Regions from separate parts of the Syntrophobotulus glycolicus DSM 8271 genome, predicted to be linked through region 1. Evidence: predicted binding sites of a transcription regulator. Region 1 holds the regulator's gene; each other region holds the start of a gene.

Region 1 (4,318 bases):
CTGCCTGAACTTTGGGCAGAATCCCCATTTCCACACCCATTCTGTCTTCCGACAGAAGACCAATCACTTCATCCCCACTTAAAAGCCTGGCATGTTCAAGGGTCCCCCTTGCTCTCCAGACCTTATCCTGGAGCATAACTCCCACTTCTTTCCACAAGTCCTGGCGCGCCTGAGACTCCCTTTCCGCAATTTGCCCCGTCATTGTCTCCAGATATGCCAGGGTATCCTCTTCACTCTTCCCTAAGGTCACTTGGTTGGATATCTGAAAAACATTCCCTAAAGCTCTCGAACCTTCCCCATACAGCCCCCGAACGGCCAATCCGATATGAGTAAGCGCCCCTAATACCTGTTGAACTTGATTGGTCATGACTAAAGCAGGGAGATGGATCATAACCGATATCCGCAGACCGGTGCCTACATTTGTCGGGCAAGCCGTCAAATAACCAAATTTCTCTTTAAAAGCAAAATCCAATTTGCTTTCCATCTTTTCATCCGTCTCTTTTGCCAAAGCCAGTGATTCGCTGAGATTAAAACCCGGCATCAGTACTTGAATCCGCAAATGATCCTCTTCATTGACCATTACAGATACTTTGTGACTGTCTGTAAGGGCTACACCGCTGAATTCCTTGCCATTGGCCAAGTCCGGACTGATTAAGTGTTTTTCAACCAAAATTCTTCTTTCAAGAGGATTGAGGACGCCGAGTGATAAATAGGTGAATTGCTCCCCTGAAACAACCGTTTCCCCAAAAGTATCAGAAATCTTTTTCTCCACTTCTTTTCCGCCTTCAGCTCCCAGAATATGCGGAAAAGAAGCTCCGGCCAGATTCCTTGCAAGCCTGACTCGGGTGCTTAAAACAATAGGAGTGTCCTGGATATTTTGCATCCAGCAGCTGTCTTTCACCAATAACTCTTTATTTTCCATCCTGCTCACCACCAGCCGTTTTCTCCAGTTCTTTGATCCGATCCCGCAAGACAGCCGCTTCTTCGAATTCTTCGCTGTGCACTGCTTCCTGCAGCTTTTTCCTTAACTGCTGCAATTCATTTCTGGATTGCAATTCAGGCCGGCCATGTGCAGGTACTCTTCCCACATGAAACCCACCGCCGTGAATCTTCCGCAATAATACTTCCAACTGTGGTTCAAATTGATTATAGCATTCACTGCAGCCGATCTTTCCATGTTGTTGAATCTTAGAAAGAGTCATCCCGCACAAAGGACACTTTTCAGTCTCCTTATTTTCAGACTGAACAAACTGCTTATTGGATTCAGCTTCAAAGAGAGCTTGAAGAAAATCAGAAACCATGCCCGGATAAATGCCAAAACCAAAGCCCTGTATTTTTTGGGCACATTTCTGACATAAATGCATTACACCGGTTTGTCCGTTGGCTATCTTAGTAAAATGAACCTTAGCCTCTCTGACATGACAGTTTTCGCAAATCATTTAAGCCTCTCCTTTTTTCAAAAATTCTAATCCTTTATATCTTCCCTGCACAGATTAGCCAAAATATCTTTCATCAGTCTCGCTCTCAGGGAAGATTGATCATTGACATACGGTTCCAATATTTTATCTGTAAAAATACTCTTAATGATCGCGGCTTCTCTTCTCGTAAAGATTTCTTCTTCTTCCAACCTGCTGATCAGGTCAAATGCCCGGTCCTGAGAAAGCCGGTCTCCAATAAGCTCACTCATCAAGCGCTGAAATTTCCCTTCAGGATCCAGTCCCAGTCTCACGATTCTAAGATATCCGCCGCCGCCCCGCCTGCTTTCCACCAAATACCCTTTTTCAGCCGTAAACCTGGTTGTCAGTACATAGTTGATCTGAGAAGGAGCACAAGAAAAAATCTCTGCTAAAAAGCCTCTCTGCAGGACAATAAAATCTTCCTGCGCCTGCCCGATTGTTTTCTTGATATATTCTTCTATTCGATCCGCCAGATTCCGCATCCTGCGATACCTCCTTTCTGCGATCCGGTCATTCGGCTGTTCCTGATGAGTAATCACAACCATCTTATAGAAGTCTTTTTATCTATATGACCTTTCTTGACCTTATGACCTTTTCTGACCTTTATATTTATATTACTCTTTTTTACTTTTTTTGCAAAGCTTTTTTCTAAAAAACAAAGAAAGACAGGTAATATTTACATCACCTGTCCATAACCATAATATAAAAAAATTATTTAGACAAAAAGAATATCCAGACCGCAATCGTAATCGCAGCAACTATTCCCATTAAAGCTACAATCTTTATTCCGTCAAACGGCCGGTTCTCAAAACCTTTTTCAAGTTCTCTTTCTAAAATGAGCTTCTTAAACTCATTTCCATTGCCAAAGGTTTTCTCCAAACTTTTTTCCATCTCTTCTATTTCAGGTATGCTCCCTGTCTGCGGTCCCATCTCCATAAATTCTTCAGGACCGGAAAGGCTTACCCCATTCTGGACGCTCTCGGCCGTTTCTTCAGCCTCGATGTTTTCCGCCTGTACTTCATCGTTATCCGGTTTGCCTTCTCTATGTTTGGTCTGAAACGCTTCTTCGTCATTTCTTTCTTCTGCGGCCGGTACAGGTGCTGCCGCTTGCTCCGTCTCTGTCGCTTCTGTCTTTACCTCTGCTTCTGATTCGTTTCGCGGACTTTTCTCTGATTCCTTTTCCGGGATTTCTGCCTCTACAGGCCCTGCTTCCGTCAGATCGGGTTCAGCCAGAGCAATACCCATTTGCCCATCATCTTTTTCAGCTTCGCTTATTTCCGAAATCCTGTCTTGTCCGGGTCTATCTTTACTTATAACGGCGGCAGACTTCTGTTCCGTGCCTCGGTTGCCCCAAAGCTCGTCTCTCATAAAATTGCCGGTCGGTTTTTGTTCCTCCACGGTTGATGGGTCTTCTTTCGGTTTATGCATAATCTTTATATCAGCCCTGTTTTGGACATCCTGCCAGAATAAGGAACCGGAAAGAAGCTGCTCAATTTCTTGCTTATCCAACCACAATTCTTTTTCCATCTGTTGCTCAAAACCTCCAAGACACCTAAAGTACTGCCTGAATTTTAAGTTATATTATTCTACAAACTTATTTAATCTCCTGTATCTTACGAGCAAATAAATTGTTTTGCTCAAATAAATAATTAATTATACAATAGTTTATTGGGAAGATGATCTATCGAACGGGAGTGAATTTTTATGGCTTTTGCCCAAAACGAATTTAGGTACTGCCCTCTTTGTTCCGCTTTACTGGAATACAATATCATTGAAGATAAAAGACGCCTTAAATGCCCTGTTTGCGGGTATACTCACTGGGGCGAGTTCTCCCTGGGTGTTGGCGGTGTTATCGTGAAGAACAACAAAGGCCTGTTGGTCCAGCGTGCTTATCATCCAGGCAAAGGCCGCTGGACAATTCCGGGCGGATTTGTCGAACAGGATGAGAAAATAGAACATGCTGTGGTCAGGGAAATCCGCGAAGAAACGGGCCTGATCACCCAACCGGTCACGATTATCGCCATTAAGGACCGTCCTGAAGATCTACCTGGAGTTAAGCATGACATTTATATCGTCTTCCTGATGGAACTCCTTGGCGGCGAACTTAAACCGGACCCAGCTGAAGTCAGTGCCGTAGGTTTCTTCGCACCTGAACAATGCTCCGACTTTAATGCTGCTCCTTTGAGTGTGGATATGATTGAAAAAGCAATAAAATATACCAAACCCGGCCCGGCAAACCCCGGCTTCATCCGTAAAGATACTATCTCAATGGTCGGTTCTTTGACCACATTATTTACATTACCGGAATAATCTCTATTTATGTTTTCAACGCATCGCTTTTCTTCTTTCCGCAAGCAATAAGTCAACCATCCCATTGTAACTTTTTACCCCTTGGGTCTGCCTGTTACTTTTCAGGTATTGATCATTAAACTGCGTACTCCAGTTTTCGATTTTTCCCCTATGCAGCTGCCAATACGCTGTTATTTCCGTCAAATCCCTGTTTAAACCCGGACTATACGTTTCCCTTAACTGGGAAGCGGCCTCCGGGTTTTGTTCATCTAAAGCGTTCATGGAGTAAATCAGGGCAAGCAGGACTCCCGAGTATTTAAACTTTTGATCCTGCTGGTCCTGACAAGTCAAATACGCAATATAGTTTGCTTCCTCCTCCCGGGCAAAACCCCGTTGATGAGCCATTTCGTGACAAATTGTGGAAGGGATCATCATGTCCGGTATGTCAATATTCACATTGGCCTCTCCTGTAAAAGGAAAGTAGATGCCTGTTATTCCCATGAAAGACAAAGCCCTTGAAAAGAAAACCGGTTTAGCCCGGCCATAATTCCCTCCAAGCTGACTATACTCCT
Region 2 (4,318 bases), 1.5 Mb from region 1:
AGTCTACAAGCTTAGTCCCGGGATAGGAAACGGCAGCTCGTTCCAGTGTTTCATTGACCTCATCTTGCCAGGGACGCGGAACACGGGTATTGACCAGAATAATCTGCTTGACCTGACCCAAGGAATCCAGCAGGTCTCTCAATTGCACCTGGCTGAACGGCCCGTTGGTCCCCAGCTCAATAATAACCCGTTCACCTAATAAGCTTTGTGTTTTCAGCCTGTTGACTAAACCTACTGCTTCATCCATCTGGCGTCCAATCTGGGCGTCAATTTCAATGCCCGGTAAGCGTTCTTCCAGGGCGGATTTGGCACCGGCTATTACCGAATCGCCGATAATGATCACACCTTGGCCTGAGCCGGTTTTTGGGGGTGAGACCGGAGGCTGTGCCGCTTCGGGTTTTGACTCAGACTCTGCTTCAGGCTCAGGTTTAGGCTTTGCCGCCGGCAGATTGAGGACAGCCATCGACGATGAGGCAGAAGCAAAATCAATTTGTTCTGCGGTCTTGATTTCCGGGGCTGAAGAAACACCAATTATGGATAAGACAGTATCCAGGTCCTTTGTCTTTAAACACGTTACTCCTGCTATGGTGAGAACAGATAACCCCAGAAAATAAAACGCTAAGGCAAAGCGCATACTGCGGCCCAAGGATCTCAGCCTGTATTTCAGATCAGGAAATTTCCCGGGCTGCCTTTGTTCAGCCCGAAAGCGGACCGGCTTTTCAATCAGCTGCCAGGATAATTCAGCCAAAATGATTATGGCCGCCAATTGCTTCAAAACCAGCATCATATCCAGCCCCCCGGTATTTACAGAAGGGCTTGTTAAGAGAATAACAGGATAATGCCATAAATAAATCGCGTAAGAACGAACACCAAGCCACCGCAGGGGCTGTTTCCCCAACAGTTTGGCCAGACGGCCGGCAGGATGGGCGAGGACGGCGATCAAGACGGCTGAGATCAGGGAAAATAACAGCAGTCCGCCACGATAAAGGAAAGAATCATATTCGTTCGTTTGCCAGATCATCAGCAGAACAGCAATCAACGCGGCTGCTCCAACCAGATCCAGAAGCAAACGGTCTCTGGATGGCAGGGTAAGGGATAATTTCTGCCGCGGCAGGGCAAGAGCCAGTATTGCTCCGATCAGCAGGGCCGAAACTCTTGTATCCGTACCATAATAGACCCGGCTGGGATCCGTACCGGGCTGATAAAGCAGGGCCATCGCTATACCTGAAGCCAAAATCCCAGCCAAAGTCAGGACAACCAGCCAGCCTCTGCGCGGCAGGTAACGCAGCCCCAGCCCTAACAATACCGGCCAAACCAGGTAGAATTGCCCTTCTACAGCCAAAGACCACAAATGGCCCAGAGGGGAAGGAGGACCGAAGCTGGCAAAGTAGGAAACATCGTGAAAAATTAACCACCAATTATTCAGGTAAAAAACGGCGGCCAGAATATCCCCTTTGAGGGAATCTAAACGGGCGGGATTCAGCAGGACAGTCCAAATCACAGTTCCTGCCAGCATGACCAGTAAGGCCGGCAGCAGCCGGCGAGCACGCCGCTGGAAAAAATCCTTAAAATCGATCCGCGCCGACAAATTCCACTGGCTGACCAGGAGATCGGTAATCAGATAGCCTGATAAAACAAAGAACAAACAGACCCCCAAAAGCCCTCCCGAGGCCCATTTGAAGTTCAAATGATAGGCAATCACCGCCAAAACAGCTATTGCCCGCAGTCCATCCAAGCCGGGAATGTATGTATTCCGTTTTTGTTCTTTTTCTTTCAGCATCACGATCATTCCCCTTCTTCAGTAAAAATTAGGACATCCTAAGATAAAGATACCAATTTTTGTTACAAATAGCTTTACAAAAGACTTAAAAATGGTTACAAAAAAGTTAAAATATAAAAAGAAACTCAAAAATTGTCAAGAACTTTTCGATATAGATAAATCCATGAAGTTTTTGACGAAAGAGAGCTTCTTCATCTGAATCCAAGAAATTTATTCACGAATACCGGCACCGCTCTTAATGTCAGTGAATAACAAAATATTATTTGACCAATATTGACCTTTGAAAATTTTCGTCTTATAATAGAGGCAGCCAGTTGGTTATTATTGCTATGAATGGTTAATCTAACAATGATTTTACTTAAAAAGAGGTGTTATTTTTATGGATTTTAAAGATTATTACAGTGTTTTAGGAGTCGCTCCGACAGCAGATATAAAAGAGATCAAAAAGAAGTATAAAGAACTGGCCAAAAAATATCATCCCGATAAAAATCCCGGAGACAAGAAGTCTGAAGAAAAATTCAAAGAAGTCAATGAAGCTTATCAGGCTGTAGGTGATCCGGCCAAACGGCAAAAGTACGACGAGCTGCGTCAGGACTACCAGCACTGGCAGAACCAGGGGGGCAGAGGCAGCTATGACTGGGGAGCATGGCAGGCCGCTCCCAATAGCGGAACGTACAGCAGAACAATGTCCCCGGAAGATTTTTCCGACCTGTTTGGAGAATACGGGGGATATTCCGACTTTTTCTCCAATATTTTCGGTATGGGAGGAAAAGGTTTCTCCTATGGGGCTGCACAGCAGGGCCGCCGCTCACGAAAAGGAAACGACCTGGAAGGTGAGATAGAGATTTCATTGGAGGAAGCTTTTCAGGGCACGACCAGACTGATCAATATCGGTCCGAACAGGAGGATTCAGGCCAAGGTCCCTCCGGGCGTCCGGGATAACTCTAAAATCAGGTTGGCAGGACAGGGGAAGGAAGGCGTCAACGGAGGGCAAAGAGGAGACCTTTTTCTAAAGATCCGGATTGCTCCGCATCCCAGCTTTATCAGAGAAAATGATGATTTGAGCCTGACTGTTCCGGTTGATTTTTATACAGCCGTACTGGGCGGAGAAATCAAAGTAAAGACGATTAATGGTGAAGTGAAATTCAATTTGCCCGCCAATACTCAGAACGGAAAAAGCATCAGGCTGAAGGGTAAAGGAATGCCGATTCTCAAAGATCCCAAAAACCATGGAGATTTATATCTTAAAATTGCCATAGTTTTGCCTGAGACAATGGCAGAAGGGGAAATCGAAGCGTTGAGAGAACTATATGCCAAGTATCACAATCAATAAAAAAGAAATGATGATTTGATTTGCAAAGGAGGAATTACGATGGCGTTTGATACCAACAGATTAACCCAGAAATCACAAGAGGCAATGATCCAGGCCAATAATCTGGCCGAGCAGAGAAAAAACAGCCTGATTGAACCTGAACACTTACTCCTTGCCCTGCTGGAGCAGGAAGAAGGCGTAGTTCCGCAGATCCTGCAAAAGCTGAATATCTCTGCTCAGTCTGTTATCGCCGAGGTAAAAGCCGGCCTAAACAAGCTTCCCAGCATCACCGGCAGCGCCGCGCAAATCATGTATTCTCAAAGAACACGCACAGTCATTGTGGCGGCCCATGATGAAATGGAACCGTTTGGTGATGAATATGTCAGCACAGAACACCTTCTTTTAGCTATTTTAGCCAAGGCTCAGGGCGACGCGGAAAAAATTCTTAAAAAAGCCGGAATTACCCGTGAGGTTCTCCTGGGTGTCCTCAAAGAAATCAGGGGATCACAGAGGGTCACCGGTCAAAACCCGGAAAGCACGTATGCCGCTTTGGAGCAGTACGGCCGCAACCTGGTCACCTGGGCCCGGCGCGGCAAGCTTGATCCCGTCATCGGCAGGGATGATGAGATCAGAAGGGTCATTCAGATTCTCTCCCGCCGCACCAAAAACAACCCTGTTCTGATCGGTGAACCGGGAGTAGGGAAAACCGCTATTGTGGAGGGCCTCGCTCAAAGAATTGTCCGGGGCGATGTTCCGGAATCGATCAAAAACAAAGATGTGATTTCCTTGGATATGGGCGCTTTGATCGCCGGGGCCAAATACCGCGGTGAGTTTGAGGAAAGGCTTAAAGCGGTGCTTAAAGAAGTACAGGAAAAGGAAAATGTCATCTTGTTCATTGATGAACTGCATACAGTGGTGGGAGCAGGGGCAGCCGAAGGGGCCATGGATGCCGGCAATATGCTGAAGCCTATGCTGGCCCGCGGAGAGCTGAGGCTGGTCGGGGCAACCACTTTAGATGAATACCGTAAGCATATTGAAAAAGACGCGGCCCTGGAGAGGCGTTTTCAGACAGTAATCGTATCACCGCCCAGTGTCGAGGATACGATCTCCATCCTTCGCGGGCTTAAGGAAAGATACGAAACTCACCATGGTGTAAGAATTGCCGACAGCGCGATTATTGCCGCCAGCACGCTTTCCGACCGCTATATCAGTGACCGGTTTTTACC
Region 3 (4,318 bases), 660 kb from region 1:
GATAATTTTATATGATAAACGAATACTATGCAAGTAAAAAAATTCAAAAAAAATTTAAAAGCCCCGGGTGAGTGATCATTTTCAGGTTAACGATGAGATAAAAAATACTGCCGCACTTGAACAATACGTTCTCGTACGGCAGCATTCGGTAATCAGTTTATCAAATTCAAATCAATGATGAATGGATTATTTTCCTGGCAGAGTAATCAACATTCCTGACAGGAAATAATACTGGAACCAGAGCCAGGTCGAGTAAATCAGAATCAAAGCCACGGAGTGCGGAATACCGGCGCGGATAATCGGTCCGACGGCGGCCATTCCTTCCTTCTGGTCCTCGTAACAGGCAGCGGTCGCCACAACGACGGACTGGGCATTGATTACTTTACCAATGATCCCGCCGGTAGTCGTAGAGGAGGTAATCGGCACAGGATTCAAATTAAGCTGCTGAGCGGTGATGTTCTGCAGGTTGCCAAACATACTGTTGGCTGCTGTATCCGAACCCGAGATAAACACACCGATCCAACCGAGCATAGGAGCAAAGAAAGGATAAGCGGCTCCTGTCTTGGTGAAGGCCAGGCCCAGAATCGCGTCGGTGCCGGCGAATCTGGTCAGAGTACTGAAGCCGAGAACACAGCACAGCAGAGTAAGGGATGACTTCATTTTCTTCCCTGTTACCGAGAACGCCTTAGCCCATTGCTGGCCGGAAAGGCGGAGGACAAGCAGACCGGAGATTATGGCTGCGGCCATGATTCCCGTGCCGCCCATTGTCAGGATATCCCAGGTGAAAACAGCGTGGAGGCTTCCGTCCCCGATCGGAGGCTGGACCAGAGAAAGTCCGTCCAGATTGGGTACGGTATACTTCCAGATAAAAATGCTGTTCAGGGAATCTTTGATGCTTTGCACACTGAGGAGAGTGACGGAAATGCCCAGAAGTACCCAGGGCATCCAGGCCATCACGATGTCCTTGGTCGGATGAGCCGCCGGAGTGACTGCTTTTTGCTGACCAAAACCTTTTTTCGGCTTCCAGATTTTCAGGAAGACCATCGTACAGAGGATAGACACGATCCCGGCGAGCATACCGATGATCATATACCAGCCCTTCATGGCTGTAAACAGCTGGACAATGGCGAAAGTACCGCTGGAAACAAGAATTGCCGGGGCAACCGCCCAAAGATCGGACCATTTCCCTTTTTCTCTGAAGATATAGGCTCCGACCACCCAAAAGGCGACAACAATAGGCATAAAGATAAATTGCAGGCCGGACTGCTGGGTAAGCTCCAGAATAGGCAGACCGGAAACATCACTGAGGGTGAAGGTCGGCACGCCGAGAGCGCCGAGAGCGGGCGCGACATTACCGATCAGGCAGACAAGGGCGGCAGTCATTGGATTGAAGCCCATCCCTACCAAAATAGAACCACAGACAGCGACCGGAGTCCCAAAACCGGCGGCGCCTTCCATAAAACAGACAAAAGAATAACCGATCAGAAGGACTTGCAGCCGGGGGTCTGAGGTGATGCCGGATAAAGAATCCTTAAGTACGGCGAATTTACCGGAGATAACCGTTGTATTATAAAGAAAGATCGCGGCGAAGATAATCCAGCCGATAGGGAACAGGCCCTTGGCGGCTCCGTATATGAATGCCGATATCGCCATAGGAACGGGCATCTTCATGACAAAAAGAACAAGTGCGAACGCACTTAAAGCGGAAATGATCGCTGCATAAGGAGCGTAGATCCCGTACTCTTTGCGCCCGTCCTTGGTCTTATGCGGATGGACGGCCAGAAGGTAAAGGAAGAGAAGAATCGGAAGAGCTGCCAATAAAGTTGACAGAACAACATTGCCGGTTGGGTTATAGTTTTGCAAATACTGACCCAAGTGGAAGACCTCCTCACATTTAAAAAAAATTAAAATTATTACAAAAAACAACAAAAAAAAGAACCATGAAACTGAGAGAACAAAAAGTTAATGATCGAACATGTCTCGCCTATTCATCCCCCCTCACGGCAACAGAATACTTAATTGACAAATAATAGGAATTTTCATTAAATTAAGCTATTGCATGTCAATTAATTTAAAATTTTAACATAATTATAACATAAACATCATAAATGTTAACTAAATTTTTTTTCATAAATTAGACAATTTAAATAATTAAATTATTCTAAAAATTCAAACAATATAAATTAAAATTAAAAATGAAAAAAATAAAAATGATCGTGAAAAATGATCTTTTATTTTTCTAATTTGGTTTCTGGATGATGATTTTCAGCACATGGTTCACGGTGAAAGGTTTCCTCGTCCAATAATGTCGATAAAGGGGCGGCATAAAGCTTATTAATTTCTCTGCGCAGATCGTCTACATAGTGCATGGTATCAGAAGATATTTTCCGCATAAGAAAGCTCCTTTCCGTCAATAGATCAATATAAAGTTGTTTCTGTGACGTTCATTGACGTTTAACCTTATTCTTTCCGGGACAAAAAAAAATATGAACATAAAAAATTGGAATGAATAGCTAAAAATATTTGACCTTTATTGACCATTGTAATATACTTATACCACTAGGGATCAGAATAATAAAAAGTTGGGGGGATACACATGAGTTATCTTGTTCCTATGGTAGTTGAGCAGACTAACCGCGGTGAGCGTTCCTATGATATCTATTCCAGGCTTTTGAAGGACAGGATTATTTTTCTGGGCGGCCAAGTTGATGATTATATGGCCAATCTGATTGTTGCCCAGCTTTTATTCCTTGATGCGGAAGATCCGGAAAAAGATATTTTTCTCTATATTAATAGCCCGGGAGGTTCGATCAGTGCCGGTATGGCTATTTATGACACCATGCAGCATGTCAGAGCGGATGTCCATACCATATGTGTCGGCCTGGCAGCCAGTATGGGAGCTTTTTTGCTTGCTTCAGGGGCGAAGGGGAAACGTACTGCTCTGCCCAATTCTGAAATCCTCATTCACCAGCCTCTTCTGGGAGGATTGTCCGGTCAGGCTACGGAAATTGAGATTCATGCCAAGCATATTTTGAGAGTGAAAGAAAGAATGAACCGTCTGCTTGCAGAGATGACCGGTCAGCCGGTAGAAAGAATCGAGCAGGATACCGACCGGGACCGCTATTTAACCGCTCAGGAAGCCAAAGAATACGGCCTCGTAGACCAGATCCTGGAAAAGTCGGAGCAGGTGGCCAAGAAAAAATAGGGCAGATCCGAAAAAGACAGACAGGGCGCAAGAAAATAGCCCCAAATCATAAACCGAAAATGAAAACGGCAGGAAAAAGACACGGAAAAGAATTCCGTGTCTTTTTCATAAACAAGAAAATCCTACATATAATAATTGATGGAAACCAATGACGTTTAAGCAGCCGAAATCATCAATGAAACCTGAAGCATCCGGACTCAAACATCAAAGCATCCGGACTCAAATATCAAAGGAATAAGGAGGAAAATCCTTGACTGTAATCAAAAAAGCGGTAATCCCGGCAGCCGGTTTGGGAACCAGATTTCTTCCCGCCACCAAGGCTCAGCCCAAAGAAATGCTGCCTATTGTGGATAAACCGACCATTCAGTATATTATTGAAGAAGCCGTTCAATCCGGAATCGAGGATGTCATTATCGTAACAGGCCGGAATAAGCGCGCGATCGAAGATCATTTTGACAGGTCTGTAGAATTGGAAGTATTTCTTGAAAAAGGCCAAAAAGAAAACCTGCTGCATATGGTGAAAGATATCGCCGATATGGTTGATATTCACTATGTCCGCCAGAAAGAAGCCCTTGGGCTGGGCCATGCGATCTACAGTGCCCGCAAGTTTATCGGTCATGAACCTTTTGCCGTCCTGTTGGGGGATGATGTCATTTCTTCGGAAGTCCCCTGTCTGAAACAAATGATCAAATATTATGAAAAATGGCAGGGGAATATGATCGGTGTACAGGAAATACCGGTGGAGGAAGTATCCAAGTATGGTGTAATTGAAGGAAGCAAGGTGTCGGCGAGGCTGTTTAAAGCCGAGAATATGATCGAAAAGCCAAGTCCCGCCCAGGCCCCCAAAACCCCTCTTGCGATCATGGGAAGATATATTCTTGAGCCGGAAATATTTGACTGCCTGGCTGATCTTCCTCCGGGAAGGGGAGGAGAGATCCAGCTGACAGATGCCCTGCTGGAGCTAAGCAAAACTCAGGAGGTTTTTGCTTATCAATTTATCGGCAAGCGATACGATGTCGGGGATAAATTTGGTTTTGTCAGGGCGACAATCGAATTTGCCTTAGCGCATCATGAGATAGGAGAAAATGTCATCGGCTATTTAAGAGAGCTTAT

Evidence for each region. The regulator CtsR, encoded in region 1, represses protease genes until heat stress. The targets are predictions, from matches to a motif close to AAGGTCAANNAAGGTCAAAT.
Region 2: the regulator CtsR is predicted to act here: its motif matches at 2,042-2,061, upstream of SGLY_RS09065 (DnaJ C-terminal domain-containing protein).
Region 3: the regulator CtsR is predicted to act here: its motif matches at 2,522-2,541, upstream of clpP (ATP-dependent Clp endopeptidase proteolytic subunit ClpP).

Annotation. Positions count from the first base shown of each region.
Region 1 covers NC_015172.1:319,984-324,301, reverse strand. Annotated here, with positions in the region: gene SGLY_RS01570 (protein arginine kinase) at 1-922, opposite strand, end outside; gene SGLY_RS01565 (UvrB/UvrC motif-containing protein) at 912-1,439, opposite strand; gene SGLY_RS01560 (CtsR family transcriptional regulator) at 1,466-1,939, opposite strand; gene SGLY_RS01555 (hypothetical protein) at 2,169-2,984, opposite strand; gene SGLY_RS01550 (NUDIX hydrolase) at 3,162-3,767, shown strand; gene SGLY_RS01545 (DUF3810 domain-containing protein) at 3,783-4,318, opposite strand, start outside.
Region 2 covers NC_015172.1:1,850,295-1,854,612, reverse strand. Annotated here, with positions in the region: gene SGLY_RS09070 (acyltransferase family protein) at 1-1,780, opposite strand, end outside; gene SGLY_RS09065 (DnaJ C-terminal domain-containing protein) at 2,160-3,113, shown strand; gene clpB (ATP-dependent chaperone ClpB) at 3,153-4,318, shown strand, end outside.
Region 3 covers NC_015172.1:3,070,745-3,075,062, reverse strand. Annotated here, with positions in the region: gene SGLY_RS15160 (L-lactate permease) at 187-1,875, opposite strand; gene SGLY_RS18190 (hypothetical protein) at 2,232-2,393, opposite strand; gene clpP (ATP-dependent Clp endopeptidase proteolytic subunit ClpP) at 2,597-3,205, shown strand; gene galU (UTP--glucose-1-phosphate uridylyltransferase GalU) at 3,456-4,318, shown strand, end outside.